Regions from separate parts of the Dyadobacter ginsengisoli DSM 21015 genome, predicted to be linked through region 1. Evidence: riboswitches for the same ligand, from Rfam matches in the RefSeq annotation. Region 1 holds a riboswitch; the other holds the start of a gene.
The links. A riboswitch is a leader RNA that binds a small molecule or an ion and turns the genes downstream of it on or off. The one in region 1 is predicted to bind S-adenosylmethionine.

Region 1 (7,924 bases):
CATAATGGGATTGGGACTTCGGAGCCAGCTTAAAAAACAGAGGAAAGGCTCCCGCAATGGTAATGGATTTGGTGAAATCTCTCCTTTTGAAATCATAATCCATATAATAATGCCTTGATTCATCCCAGAAATAAGTCTGGATCGCCAGACAGCGCTTCCTTGCCTTTTCCTCGTACAGCAAATGCAGTCTTCTATTGTCACAAAGCAGGTAGGCTTCGGCAAGAGCTTTTTCCAGATGGTATAGCAGGCAGTTCAGGTCGATGGGCAGGATATCTGTGGTGTGGATCGACGCAAAATCAGCGCCATTTGCGAACCACCGGCTGCTGAAATCCCAACCCGATTCCGCAGCAGCCCGGATATTACGGAACAGTTCATCCGGCTGCGTACCGTATTTTTCGGCGGCGTCGCGTGCCAGCTCGATGTCCTCACTGAACGACTCCGGTCGGGCTGTGGCTTTATCATCCCAATAGCGGTTCAGCACTACCCCGCCGGGCAAATGTACCAGACGGCGGTAAGCTGTAAACGGTTCGGCAGGTTGATGTCCTTCGTCCATCCAGTAGTCGTATTCCCGCTGCATTTGCGGGAGGTATTTTTTTAAAACTTTCTTTCCCTCCATCTCACTGTATAGTCTTACCATCAGGGAGAAGAAGGGTGGTTGTGAGCGGCTTAGATAGTAGGTCCGGTTCGCTGTCGGGATAAAGCCCAGGGTGTCGATGAGGTAGGCAAAATTGTTGAGCATGTTTTCAATCAGCTCCACTCTTCCCGATTCTTTCAGACCCAGCATGGTGAAGTAGCTGTCCCAGTAATAAATCTCCCGAAATCGCCCTCCCGGAACCACGTAAGGGAATGGCAACGGGATGAGCGAGCCGCCCCGCTCCTGGTTTTCCGGTTGGCGTGTCAGCACCGACCACAGGTTACGGATATGGTCGGATGTGGGCGCATTTTTGTCTGAATGAAATTCTGATGCGATATGACCGGGCATCCGGAAATATCGCCGGACGAAAGTTTCCATATCAAAAGCTTCATCCTGTTTCTCCTGATGGTATCTTTCGATGATCAGCACCGGGTCTTCCAGGGGAATAGCGTCCGCAAACGTTTTGGAATCCGAAAAAATGTGGCTGCATTGTACATCACGGAATAAAGATCCGTACAACTCCTCGGGAGAGATGTGAGACTGGCCGTAAGTAAATGAAGGTGCTACAAAACCGTACAAAACAAACTGACTTTAAAGGGTTAGCTGATTGAAATGCTGACCTATTTGACTTCCGTAAATTTCAGCTTTGGTAATTTCATCGCGTTTTCGATGATCCGGATCTGGATTCCCAGAATGCCGGCTTCCGCGTTGATATCGATCTTTTCAGCGTCGTCGGTTGGTTTGTGATAGTCGTCATGCCCGCCGGTATGGAAAAATAATACCGGTATCTGTTTGGCGTAAAACGAACCGTGGTCAGATCCGCCGCTTCCCGCATTGTCGGTGAAAAAGCGGGTTTCGCTTTTTACATCTTTAAAAACGGCCGGCCACTCGGCACTGGTTCCGAAACCACCGATGCCCACGCCGCGGGACGGGTCATATCTGCCTATCATATCCATATTCGACATGAAATTGATCTTATCCAAAGCCAGCGTCGGGTTGTTGACAAAGTACCTGGATCCTACCAGGCCGAGTTCTTCTGCCCCAAACGCTATAAAAAGGAAATTATAAGGCTCCTTGATGTTGTTTCCCGAAAAATACCGCGCCAGTTCGAGCAGTCCGGCTACGCCCGAGGCGTTGTCATCAGCGCCGTTGTGGATCTGTCCTTCGGGTTTGTCAGCTTTGGAGCTGCCCTGTCTTCCCATGCCAAGGTGGTCGAAATGAGCACCGATGACGATGGTATACTGCGCGCCGTTATCGAGAAACCCGATTACATTTCGGGCTTCGCGAATGCTGTCGGGAACTGTTATTCTTCTGATTTTAGCGGTAAATGGCTGAAAGAAGCCATTCGTACCTTTGGGTAAAAGATGGTACTTTTTGAATTGTTTCACCACATATCTGGCTGCTTTTTCATTTTCCTTGCTGCCGGTGCCACGGCCCTTCATTTTGTCTGAGGCAAGGAACGAGATGTGTTTGTGTATCTGGTCCGGGGAAGGGGCAAGTGATTGTCCTGAGGCGTAAACTGCGGCAAAAGTGAGCAGCAGACTGTGAAAAAAGATTCTCATTATTTCTGATCAATGTTGGTCGGCAAAGATAAGCGGAGGTGTTCCGACAGGACCATGCGTGGGACAGAATTTTTGCAATTATTTGTATTTTCAGGCATCCGGGCTTAATATTGCAGCATCAATCAATTGCTTCCCTGAACAGCGGTTGATTTATAAAGAAGAGGCGAGAGAATGGGCTCTATGAACCTCTGGCAACCTACTACCGCGACGGAGAAAGGTGCTAATTCCCACCTAAGTTATTAGGAGATATAAACTCAATTCGTGTGATCTTACAGTTAGAAATTTCCGTAAGCCGATTGGCTTTAGTCTCGCAGCTACAACCGAAAATGTATGTTTCGGCTGTTCAGTCGCCTGTTTTTTTATTTTGAAAAAAGCCGGCGGATTTCATTATGTATTGAATTTAAACGTGTGCTGGGGCACTTATGCAAGCGGAACAGAAAAACTTTAAATATCCCTATCCTTATGCGCTGGAAATGGGGGGAGAATTGCCGGGGTTTGAACTCGCATACACTACCTATGGGGAGCGAAATGTCAATGACAGCAATATCGTCTGGATTTGCCATGCCCTGACAGGCAGCTCCAACGCCGCTGAATGGTGGGACGGATTGGTAGGAGAGGATAAATATTTTGACCCGGCCAAATACTTTATCATTTGCGTCAATGTCCTTGGTTCAGCTTACGGTTCTACGGGGCCGTTGTCGGTCAATCCCCGGACTAATCTGCCTTATTACAGGAATTTTCCGACGATCACCGTCCGGGATGTAGTAGGAGCTATGGAACTGTTGCGTCAGGAGTTGGCAATCAATAAAATCCGCATTTGCATTGGCGGCTCACTGGGTGGGCAGCAGGCACTGGAATGGGCGGTGGAAAGACCGGATCTGTGCGAGGAGCTTATTCTGATCGCTTCTAATGCATTACACTCGCCATGGGGTATCGCATTTAACGAGTCACAGCGGATGGCCATCGAAGCGGACCCAACCTACGGGGACGAAACAGAAGAAGCCGGCAGCATGGGTATGCGGGCAGCGCGTTCAATCGCATTGCTTTCCTACCGCAATTACGATACTTATAATTTTACTCAGGCCCGCGATAACCCCGACCAGATCGATGACTTCCGGGCGTCGTCCTATCAGCAGTATCAGGGCGATAAATTTGTGAAGCGTTTCAATGCCTTTTCGTACTGGGTCTTATCCAAAATTATGGATTCGCATAATGTAGGACGGAACCGGGGCGGTATCGTGCATGCGCTGGGGCTGGTGAAGGCAAAAACCCTTGTGCTGGGGATCAAATCCGATCTGCTCTTCCCTTTGTCGGAGCAGCAGTTTCTCGCCCGGCACATTCCCGATGCAGTTTTCCAGGAAATAGACTCCCTATACGGTCACGACGGGTTTCTGATCGAATATAAACAACTAACGCAGGTGATCAGGGCCTGGCAGGAGACCAACGGGCAACTGCAAATGGCCCGGATCTGATACAAAAAATCCCTGTCTTTACCGGACAGGGATTTTTTGTATCAGCCCTTGGTCAATTATTTGGAAAGGCTCAGCAATAATTCCGGCTCGTTGGTGGTAATGTAGTCGACATCCTTTTCGAGGAAGTATTTCAAAGAGGCCTCGTCATTGACCGTCCATACATTGGTCGTCAGTTTCTTTTGACGCATGGCAGGAATGTAATCCTCTTTTCTTTTCAGTACGCTGAAATGGTAATCGATGCCATCCAGGCCAGCTGCCTGGATTTCGTCAGGCGTTTTGTCGCCATTCAGGTATTCCACATGCGCTTTAGGGGCCAGCTGCTTTACTTTCAGGCATACATCGAAATCGAAGGCAATGTAATCTGTGATCTTTTCGACCTTCATTTTCTTAACGAGCTCTACACATTTGGCAGCCAGTGCCAGTGAGCGCTCTTTACCCATCGACGATGTTTTGATTTCCAGGATCAGGCGGGTTTTTTTCTGTTTCGAGCCTGCTTTCAGGTATGCTTCAAGAGTAGGAAGGGCTTCGCCATTGGCAAGTTTGATTTGCGAAAGCTCCTGCGCATTGGTTTTTTCAATATGGGTCCCCTGGATGGAGTGGTCGTGCAATACAAACAAAACGGAATCGGCAGACATATGCACGTCGAACTCGCTGCCGTAGCATCCCAGCTTGATCGCATGTTCCAGCGCACCGATCGAGTTTTCGGTAGCACCGGTATTTTTCCAGGCTCCTCGGTGTGCAATTACCTTATTTTTATTTTGCGATATTCCATCCATGGAAATGAGGCTTAGCAGCCCTACGGCAATCGTTAAAAATACTTTTTTCATTTTATTCAATTTAAACTTCCTTAAAAAGACACTTTTTGGCCCATTATACCCTCTGGCGGCTCAAACAGAGGCGAAATTACGGTAAGTTCGGGCGGTTTGTGTTAGGCCAGTATTAAGTTAGTGCAAAGAATCCAGATGGGGTGTAATTGTCAATATCACCATTTTGGATGTAGGCGTATTGCTTTTCTCCGCAACGCTCGTAATGGGTACCAGTACATTGGTCTCGGGAAAATAAGTGGCTGTACATTGTTCGGGAATGGGGTATTCCACCACCACAAACTTGCGCGCAATACGTTCGATGTTGTCGTGGACATTGTGCAGATCCACCAGATCGCCATTTTTTAGGTTGTGTTTCCGGATATCGCCTCCATTCATGAGAATCACCCGCCGTTCATTGTAGATACCCCGATAGCGGTCGTTCAGGCCATACACGGTGGTATTGAACTGGTCGTGGCTGCGAATAGTCATCATCATCAGCTCATCGTCGCGGAGCTTCGGGGACTGTGGGGCCGCCACATGAAAGTGCGCCTTCCCGGAAGCCGTATCGAATGTTCCTGCGCGGTTGCAGTTAGGCAGATAAAAGCCGCCCGGCTGCCTGACACGCTCATTGTAGGCATCGAAGCCGGGAATAGTCCTTTCGATATCGGACCGGATATTGTCATAATTGTCTTCATACCGATCCCAGTTAACCCAGCTTCTTGTTCCTAATGTCGCTTTTGCCAGTCGGCAGACAATGTCCGGCTCGCTGAGCAACTGGTCCGATATGGGTGTGAGCACGCCTCTGGAGAGCTGTACCACACCCATCGAGTTTTCGCATGACACAAAACGATTTTCTCCGTCGTGCATGTCTTTGTCGCTCCTGCCCAGGCAGGGGAGTATGAGCGCTTCTTCGCCGTGTACGAGGTGGCTTCTGTTTAGCTTGGTCGAGACATGGACTGTCAGTCGGCATTTTTGCAGCGCTTCTGCGGTAAACCGCGTATCGGGTGTGGCGGAAAGAAAATTCCCGCCCATTGCAAAAAATACCTTTCCACGTCCGTCATGCATGGCTTTAATGCATTCCACGACATCGAAGCCGTGAGTGGCAGGAGGTGTGAAGCCGAAGTTTTTCTCGATCGTGTCGAGCAATTTCCTGGGAGGCCTTTCGAATATGCCCATCGTGCGGTCACCCTGAACATTGCTGTGTCCCCTGACAGGGCAGGTCCCGGCCCCCGGTTTGCCGATACTACCTTTGAGTAACAGCAGATTCACGAGTTCCTTGATCGTATCCACGGCATTTTTGTGCTGGGTGAGGCCCATTGCCCAACAGGCGATGATCTTACCCTTACCTGCGATGACGCGTGCCGCTTCCAGCACCTGCGGGAATGGAATGCCTGCTTGTAGGGCCAGTTGTTCTGCATCGTATCGTCTGAGGTCGCCGACCAGCTCTGCAAAGCCCTGGGTATGTGCCTCGATGAACGGATGATCGAACACCGTACCGGGGTTTTGATCCTCTTCGGCAAGCAGCAATAATTCGATGGCCTTAATCAATGCCAGGTCGCCGTTAATTTTTACCTGCAGGAAAATGTCGGTGAGCCCGGGGTTTATGCCAAGTACACCCGCAACACTTTGCGGATTATCAAAACCCATCAAACCTGTTTCGGGCAGCGGATTAATGGAGATAATCTTTGCTCCGTTTGCCTTGGCCTTTTGTAACGCGCTGAGCATTCTCGGATGATTGGTGCCGGGGTTTTGTCCCAGGATCAGGATCACTTCGGCCTCATAGAAGTCGTTCAGCGTTACCGACCCTTTGCCAATCCCGAGCGATTCGCCCAATGCCGTTCCGCTGCTTTCATGGCACATATTGCTGCAATCAGGAAGGTTGTTGGTGCCAAATTCCCTTACAAAAAGCTGGTACAGGAAAGCCGCTTCATTACTGGTTCGTCCAGAGGTGTAAAAGATGGCTTCGTCCGGCGAATTCAGCCGGTTCAGTTCCGTTCCGATTTTTTCAAAAGCAGCCTGCCAGGTAATAGGCTGGTAATGTGTGCCGCCCGCCGGAAGGAACATGGGCTGTGCTATCCGGCCTTTTCCCCCGATCTCATAATCCGTCAGCTTGCCCAGATCCCGCACGGCGTTTTGTGAAAAGAAATCGGCGGTGAGCTTTTTGGTGGTTGCTTCTTCGGCTACGGCCCTGGCCCCGTTCTCGCAGTACTCGGCAATACCCGAGCGTTCGTCGTCCGGATCCGGCCATGCACAGCTCGGGCAGTCGAAGCCGCCTTTCTGGTTCAGGCTGAACAGTGCTTTCATGCCCCGCTGCAAACCTGCCTCGCCGATAACCTTTTCGAAGCTGGAAACAACGGCCGGAATGCCGGCAGCAACCTTCTTAATATTGCCTTTCTTGAGGCCCGTCAATTTTTCGGGGTTTTCAGAACCGGGAACAGATAGCGGATGGTCGGCCATGGTCAGCAGGTTTTGTTTGGGTTTTCATAGTTGTCGGACTGGTCCTCGGATACATTGTCCAGACATTTGAAATCTTTTTCGATCAAAAGATATAACGAACGACCGTCATCCAATGGCATGTTTGTCTCGAAGCCGATCCGGTCATTGACCGTCCAGTTTTTCAGCAAACCGCCAGGTACGAAGAGTGTTATTTTCCCGCCGTCGAACCGGGCGGTGAGGTCGTTATCCTCAGACTTCTGAACGACATATGCAAGTCGGGAGGCTCCAAAGGAAGTAGTTTCTTCCAGATATCCTTCTTGTTCAAGCGTGTGGACCTCCGATTTGGATAATCTGTAACGGACTGAATTTCCGTGGATGCGTATTTTCATAACAATTGAAGCCGGTCGCTGCCGGTGTAAATGTTGAATCTGTCTTTTTTCAGAAACCCGATCAGAATAATCCGGCTGTCCTCCGCCAGCTGCACCGCCAGGCTGGATGGGGCGCCGATGGCTGCCACAACCCGGATGCCAGCCATTGCGGCCTTCTGGATCAACTCAAAGCTGGCCCTTCCGCTGAGCAGTAGTATACGGTCTTTCAGCGGAAGGCCATGGAGCAGTAATCTGGAGCCGATCAGTTTGTCCAATGCATTATGCCTTCCCACGTCTTCGCGCAGGGCCTCAAAGTTGCCCTCAAAGTCAAACAATGCGGACGCATGCAGGCCGCCGGTACTGCCGAACACGTCCTGGTGGTGGGTAAGCTGCTCCATCAAGTGGAATAACACTTTCCTTTGCAATGCTAGTGGCTCCGTACTTGTCTCATAAATCGACCGGGTTTGAATAGCATCTATACTGGCTTTGCCGCATACGCCACAACTGGATGTGGTGTAAAAATTTCTTTCCAGTGAGCCTAGCTGTGGTTCGAAATCATCGGGGCAGGTTACAACGATCCGGTTTTCACCCAGCACCGAAGTATTAATGTCTGCGATCTGATCTTTTGAATGGATAATGCCTTCGG
Region 2 (7,924 bases), on a different contig from region 1:
TTGAAAGGCACACATAATCCATCGGCATTGCTGCACAGCAACCCTTTGATGGTACCTGAAATCCGGAAGCCTTTTTGCACGACTTTCACGGTTTGCCGGAACTCGGCTTTGTCCACAAAATACGTATAGGCCTTGTCCCAGGTCGGATCAACGGCCTTTAATGTCCCTATCGGCCGGACTTCTCCTACTAGCTGATAAGTATCCGCCCTTATAAAAATAAACTTTGTCGGAAGCGGACCGATATCCCCTTTGAAATCAGATGAATACAGCTTCCAGTTTTTGTCTATCGCCGCAGAAAATACCACTTCGACCTCATCCACTGGCCCGGCCGACGGCTTCGACACCGTCACCGCCCATTTCGAAAGGTTTTGCAGGTCCTGGGCCGCTACATCGACCGACGCCAGCAGCAAAAAAAATAATATCCTGTAAATCATAATCAATGCATGGTTGAAAGAAAGAATAAACAACTGCAAAGCATGATACACCTTGCAGTTGTCTCAAATCACCACGTACCTAGTTAGTTGAACTCACGATTTTGTATTTCTGCTGCACCCAAACTGTCAGTCTGAGCGTACCGGGCCACCCGTCGAGATAGTCTGTACGGGAAGCACGCCTCTGCGTAAAATCCCCCCGGCCGCGGCGCTCAGGGGCGCAGATACTTACTTAGAGTTTTTCGTTGTAGCTGCACTGGCGGAACTGACACCAGCCGGTACCGGCTCGGCGATGAGCTCGTCGAGGTCCTTGTTCCATTTTTTCACATATTCCGTAAAGTATTCGCCGGTGATCTCTCCGGTGTAGCCCGTGTGGATCTGGCGGACCTCCCCTTTGCGGTCGATGAGAATGGTGGTCGGAAAAGCCATCATCCGGTTGAGCGCGGGAAGCTTTTCGGAAGCCACTTTCTTGTCAGCAATACCCCCGAAAAGAATGTCGTACTCAATTCCATATTTCTTTTTCAGGGTACCGAGCGTGTACCTGGCGTATGCGAGGTCATCCTTTTGTTCAAAACCGATCGCGATGGCTTCAACGCCGCGCTGTTTGTTCTGCCGGTACCAGGGCGAGAGGAACGATGTCTGGTCGGTACAGTTGGGGCACCAGGTGCCGATGATCTCCACGATCACCACTTTCCCTTTGTATTTATCATCGCTGAGCGAAACGAGTTTGCCGTCCAGGTCGGGCAGCGAAAAGTCAAGTTTGGAGTAACCTTCTTTCAGGTGGGTCAGCTTGTAAGGATCCGGCAGTTCGGCCTTATCGTTCTTGACCCCTTCGAATTTCGTATTGTCGTAAATCCCGGAACTGATCACCCCGGTAATCGAGCCGTCCTCGTTGATCTTACCCCTGTATACGCGCGGGTTCGGGCCGGAAAAGTGTGAAAGTACAAATTCGTCCCCCTGCACCACTCCTTCGAGCTCCCGGCTGTCGCCCACGGTCGACATCACTACACCTGTCAATTTATTTCCTTCCTGTTTCAGCAGCGCCACATTATCCGGCATTTTTGCTTTACTGAATACCTGGAGGTCCCATTTGCCGCTCAGGTTATGCTTAGTGGGCTGCTCTTTGCCTTTTTCGACGAAACGGTAATCCTTACCATATTCCGCCGCGAATGGCAACGCATTGCCCCGGAAGCCGGGCACCAGACTGCGGTATTCACCGGTAATCTTGCCATCCGATTCCACCCGGGCGACCAATGCCGCATCATAGGTATTCATTTTGACAAAAATCGAATCCGCACCCAGCCGGGTCACCTTGAAATCGTCTCGGCGCGTGCCGTTGAGCAATGTGAGCACAGGATGCTCCTTATCCTTTGCATTGTATTCGAAATTAAACGGAATGTGCGTTTCACTGATCACGAATTCTCCGCGCCAAATACCCTGCCTGGGCGATTTGCTTTCCCGTCCGTCGTTGGTGTGCGTAAAGCTGCTGAGCAACGTGGCCCCTGCCAAAGCCACGGCTTTCATCTGGTTGCTGATCTTCATACAACTTGAAATTTGAGATTTGAAAATAAGTTAACTGTATAGCCTTGCCGGGTGCGCCCCGGAAGAACTCCTTGTTTTGGCCCGGAATATTGTGCAGGATCTTCCCGGAACCGTTAACTAATCAAAAGGTGGTTTTCAATCAGACGTCGTAACAACGCGGAACAAATATAGCGCAGGAAATTATATTGTCTAGTATTTTTGTAGGATTGGTAGAATAAACTCGGATTTTGTACCACTAGAACCTTCGAAGGGTACATATAATGCGGCATGGCATTTTGGTGGCAACGTGTCCGATTTGCATTTCAAAAGTTTTGATAATCCACTAAACCCAGCCTTACATTTGTGACATCTTACAATTGCTACCTGCATAGTGAACGTGGATTTATACAGAAAGAGGGAGAGACAGGCTCTACGAACTCTTAGCAACTTTCCAGGGTGGAATCAGTGCTAACCTGCCTATTTTAGGAACTATAAATTTACAAACCATGTCCAGCAAATCATTTTCAGCCAGGCGGATTGCCGCTAAACATCACCAGAAATGTTGTCCGGAAGACATCTGGCGCAGTTAGTCATTTTTATTTTAATATTTAATCTATAAAATTGATAGATTAAATATAATATTCCAATCCGGTGCGCTCCGGTAAACCCCGGCCGGACCGGTCGCGAATGGGACTGCAGGCTCTCCATTCGTACCGGAACGTCCCCGGGGCGGGCAAATCGCAACAGATAATTCTGACGGCATTGCCCCTACCGGCGCACCGGATTCGAATTCAATACAAATCAATCATTTAGTACAAACAATACTTATGAAAAGATTATTACTTTTTATACTTTTATTTCCATTCGCCGCTATTGCACAGCGGGCGCTGACGGGCGTGGTTACCGCTTCCGAAGACGGTACTGCATTGCCCGGAGTGAATGTATCCATTAAAAATACGCGTCAGGGCACCATTACGGATGGCTCAGGGCGGTTCAGCCTGAGTCTGGTCCGCGGTGAAACCTTGGTTTTCTCTTTCATTGGGTTTATATCCAAAGAGATCCGGATCACGGAAGCCAGTGAATACGTGGTGAGCCTGGCCCCCAGCACCCACACCCTGGGTGAAGTGCAGGTTGTAGGTTCCCGCAATGCCAACCGCACGAAAATCGACTCTCCCGTACCGGTGGATGTGATCGACCTGAAACCACTGCTCGAATCCGCTCCGCAAGTCAGTATTACCCAACTTCTCCAATATGTATCCCCTTCTTTCCATTCCGTCAACGGAAGCAACGCCGGCGACGCGGGCTCAGCTTTAAGCCTTTCCCAGTTACGCGGGCTCGGTGTGGACCAGGTACTGGTGCTCATCAATGGAAAAAGACGTCACAAAAGCTCCAACATCAACTGGGGCGGCCTGGGCAATGGTGCTACCGGTTATGATCTCAACTCCCTCCCTACTGCCGCCATTGAACGCGTCGAGATGCTGCGCGATGGTGCGGCCGCCCAATACGGCTCGGACGCAATTGCCGGGGTAATCAATATTGTTCTCAGCAAAAGCACCGAACAGCTGACCCTCAGCTCGACAGCCAGCACACGCCGACGTGGCGATGGCACCACCACCCGAACCAATGCCAATTATGGTTTTGCATTGGGAAAAACAGGAGGCTATCTCAACACCACGGCCGAATTTGCGACCCAGGCCATAGGATTACTTCCCGGGAAGGACGATGCGGGCTTGTACCTCGGTCCGGTTTACGGCGGAGGGGCCAACACCCGCAATTACGACGCGATTTATACCCGCGAGATCGACGAGGCGATCCTTACCTCCCGCGGCATCGACCGCCATCATTTCGACCGGCGGGCAGGCGGATCCAATAAGGCCAAAGACGCCTTGTTATTCTTCAATGCTGCCATTCCCCTGCGCCAGAATGCCGAGTTTTATGCATTCGGCGGGATCAGTCACCGCAATTCCGAATTCACGGCCGTATATAGGCTACCGGGATGGACCGAGCGCAACAACGCATTTCTTTACCCCGACGGCTTCCTGCCCGAAATGCAGAACATTATTACCGACAAATCGCTTGCGGTCGGTATCAAGGGAAAGATCCGCGACTGGGACATTGACATTTCCAATGTGTACGGCAAAAATGACTTCGGCAACGTGATCACCAATTCGCTGAATGCCAGCCTCGGCCTCAAATCCCCCACTACATTCGACGCCGGCAGTTACAATGCCAGCCAGAACACGGGAAGCATCGACATCAGCCGCTATTTTACCAAAGCGTTGAAAGGGGTCAATGTAGCCTTCGGAGCACAATACCGCGTGGAAACCTATCAGATCATCGCCGGGGAAGAAGCTTCTTATTCCAAAGGCGACCTGCGCACTATCTACGGGCTCGACACCACCGCCACAGGCATTATTTACAACGTCAAAGAGGGAAGTATAGGGCTGAACGGGCTCTCTCCCGGTTCCCAGATCCACGCGGGCTTCCGTCCGGAGAACGCGGTGAATGTAAACCGGTCGATTCTGGCAGGCTATGCGGATGTCGAAGCAAACGTCACCTCCCACTGGCTGCTGTCGGGAGCGCTGCGGCTTGAAAACTTCTCCCTGCTCGGCAACGTGACTACTTATAAAATCGCCACGAAATACAGCATAACCGACTGGCTGGGCATTCGCGGTTCGCACAACACCGGTTTTCGCGCCCCTGACCTGGCACAATACTACTACACTGAAACCTCAACCAGTTTCCAGCAGGGACGTGCCATCGACCAGGTAACGGCCTCTAATCAGAGCGCCGCTACCCGTGCGCTGGGCATTCCATCGCTCACCCCGGAAAAGTCGAAGGGCTACACATTCGGTTTTACGTCCCAGCCATTTGCAAACTTTGAGCTGACAGCTGACGCATACCTGGTAAATATTAAAAACCGCGTGGGGAACACCGGTAACTTCTCGGCGACCGACGCCAACCTCCCGCTGGAAGTAAGGACGCTCTTCATGCAAACCGGGACCACCCAGGCCAAGTTCTTTTACAACTCGTTCAGTACGCGGACGAAGGGACTGGAAATCACAGGCAGCTACCGCACACCTTTCCGGAACGGCACGTTGAGCCTGCTGTTGGGTGCCAATTTTGTAGGGAACGAGGTGACACAGGTTAATACCCCCAGGGGATTGGAGGCTTATCGCTACATTATCTTCAATGATGGCGAAAAAGCGCGTGTAACTTCCAATATCCCTGGTCAGAAGGTCACATTGCAAAGTATTTTCAAGAAAAACCGGCTCACCTATCTGGCCCGTGCAGTGTACTTTGGTTCCGTGACCAATGCCTCTGCATTGAACGCCACGTTCCCGAAACCCGACTATTTCTATCAAAAACTGAAACCGATCTGGGTGTCGGACGTATCTGTCGCATATGCCCTCTCAAAAAGCATTCAGGCTACCGTCGGTGTCAATAATGTCTTCAATGAACTGGGAGATTATTCCGATCCGAAGTTATCCGCGCTGAACAACCCTTCCGTGATAGGTTTGCAAAACGGAAGCGCAGGCATCCAGCCATTCGTCCGTATCTCCGCTAAACTTTAAAACACTGATTTTCTGATGAAAAGACCCATAACAAGCACAATATTCAAGTCTCTGACCGGCGCCGCGTTAGCCCTGACGTTCTATTCCTGCAAAGACACCGGTTACCTGGACATCGACCCGGCAGACAGGCCACCATTGAGCGCATTTATCAGCTTTGTGAATGCAAGGCCTGTCAACGCAGACCTTTACTTCTGGACTTTCACCGACAAGGTTACCCCTTCGCCTGTTCAAAGCAACAAAGCGTCCGATTATGTGCCCACCGTTTTTGGTAATGTACAGATCAACTTCACAGAGGGCACCCATACGAGTTACAAAGCTTCGTACCAGTTCGGTAATTCTGCGACATTCAGCGCCACTGGCAGGCCCAATGGTCCCATTGCGACCTTTTACCACACCGTGGTCGCCGCCAGAACCGCCAGCAACAAAACCGACTCGCTGATCCTCTTCTACGACGATTTGAAAGCGCCCGCGCCGGGAAAGGCGAAACTGCGTTTCATCAACCTTTCACCAGGTGTCGGCGCATTGCATGTGGTACGCGACGGGAAACCGCTTTTCAGCAATGTAGATTACGGCCGGGCGGCCAACTCCGCACTGAGCGGCGAGACATTCAGCGCCTGGTCGCTGGGGCCGTTTGAAGCGGTCGATGCCGGAACATACCAGCTAGATTTGATCCAGGTGAAAGACCAGGTTAAAGCAGGCAGCGGCTCGGTTCAGCTTGAAGCAGGCAAAATCTACACGATATTTACTCGTGGACTTCCCACAGGCGTACCCGGTTTCGGCCTGAGCGTCATTGAACATCCTGTAAAATAATATGGTGATTGGACTACGAATCCGCGCTGCCGTTTGGTAGCGCGGATTTTTGTATTCATGCGCCTTTTACGTTACCGCAATGCTAGGCTACCGACAACATTCTCCGGCTCAATGCGCTGACCCGTATGCCTTTGAGGTACTTGGTACGTTCCTCGATCTCGTTCTGATACCGGAACAGGAAGTCGTTACCGATGTTCCGTTTGAATTCCTTTGTGGCGTCCTTCAACTGCTTACGGGATATTCCGCTGTATGCGAGTTGCAGCAGCTGCGATTTTTGGGAAGAAGCATTTTTCAACTTCCAGTATTGCGGGTGGTTGCTTCCGATCGGCGGGCGGAAGTCAGTATCCAGCCTTTCCCGGATCAAAAATTCATAATCGATTATAATTTCCTTGCGGCCTTTGATCAATTGTCCTTTGACGATGATCCTCGCCTCCCTGTCTGCGCTCAGATGAAATGTCTTTTCAAGTCTCATTGTTGGTTCCTAATTAGTCGGAGTGATGTATGTTATAAAACTCATTCCAGCAATCGGGTGGTTCAATGCAAGAAAACAATAGTCTACTTAATTAATAGACAAAATAAAGTTATTTTCCTTGATTTGCAAAATGGGGGGCAGTAGTTTTTTTAGGCCCAACATCATTACCTAACTTAGCATTACATCCATTGGCTTGTCAATCCAAATCCCGATCTTGCCCAAACGAACTATTCAACCTAAGCCCACAATAAATAATGAACATCCGGCACTTTGGAAGATTACTATACTCCTCCATTTTCATCAGCGTAGCGTCCGCCCTTTCCGCGTCCGCACAGCCCGGTACTAAAACCAAGCCTAATATCATCGTTTTCCTCGTCGACGACATGGGCTGGCAGGACACATCCGTACCATTCTGGAACAAAACCACCGACTTCAACCGCCGATACCGCACACCCAACATGGAGCGCCTGGCGCGAGAGGGTGTCAAATTCACCAACGCTTACGCCATGCCCGTATGTACGCCCACACGGGTAAGCCTGATCACGGGTGTGAATGCCGCCCGCACACGCGTCACACACTGGACCTCCCCGGATAAAGACAAAAATACGGACTACCCCGACCCCGCACTGGAAGCCGTCGACTGGAACATAAACGGGTTCAGCCCCTCGGAGGGAGTGGCACACACATTCCACGCCACCGCATTGCCCGAAGTATTGCGACAGAATGGCTACTACACCGTACACAGCGGAAAAGCGCACTTCGGATCGTCAGACACGCCTGGCGCCGATCCGCGGAACATCGGATTTCAGGTAAACATTGCTGGCAGCTCCATTGGCCATCCAGCCAGCTACGCGGGCGAGCAGCATTACGACCACCCTGTACAAGGTAAGCCCAACCGCAATGCCGTACCTGGCCTGGAAGCCTATCATGGAACCGGCACTTTCCTGAGCGATGCCATTACCATAGAAGCATTGAAGGCCATTGAGAAACCCGTTGCAGATCAAAAGCCGTTCTTCCTGTACCTGGCGCATTATGCAGTGCACGTCCCGCTTACCGCCGACAAGCGCTTCATCGACAGCTATCTCCGCACGGGCCTCGACAGTACCGAAGCAAAG

Region 2: linked by a shared signal. The riboswitch ahead of BP71_RS05955 (TonB-dependent receptor) and the one ahead of BP71_RS16725 (homoserine O-acetyltransferase family protein) in region 1 are both predicted to bind S-adenosylmethionine.

The regions. Positions count from the first base shown of each region.
Region 1 is NZ_JCANTY010000004.1:377,675-385,598, reverse strand. It holds gene treA (alpha,alpha-trehalase TreA) at 1-1,213, opposite strand, end outside; gene BP71_RS16730 (M20/M25/M40 family metallo-hydrolase) at 1,255-2,196, opposite strand; SAM riboswitch class I at 2,344-2,451, shown strand; gene BP71_RS16725 (homoserine O-acetyltransferase family protein) at 2,619-3,668, shown strand; gene BP71_RS16720 (glycerophosphodiester phosphodiesterase) at 3,725-4,495, opposite strand; gene BP71_RS16715 (FdhF/YdeP family oxidoreductase) at 4,613-6,931, opposite strand; gene BP71_RS16710 (DUF7009 family protein) at 6,934-7,299, opposite strand; gene fdhD (formate dehydrogenase accessory sulfurtransferase FdhD) at 7,296-7,924, opposite strand, start outside.
Region 2 is NZ_JCANTY010000001.1:1,558,022-1,565,945, forward strand. It holds gene BP71_RS05945 (protein-disulfide reductase DsbD domain-containing protein) at 1-434, opposite strand, end outside; gene BP71_RS05950 (peroxiredoxin family protein) at 660-1,973, opposite strand; SAM riboswitch class I at 2,353-2,450, shown strand; gene BP71_RS05955 (TonB-dependent receptor) at 2,780-5,527, shown strand; gene BP71_RS05960 (DUF4397 domain-containing protein) at 5,543-6,337, shown strand; gene BP71_RS05965 (hypothetical protein) at 6,420-6,809, opposite strand; gene BP71_RS05970 (sulfatase) at 7,064-7,924, shown strand, end outside.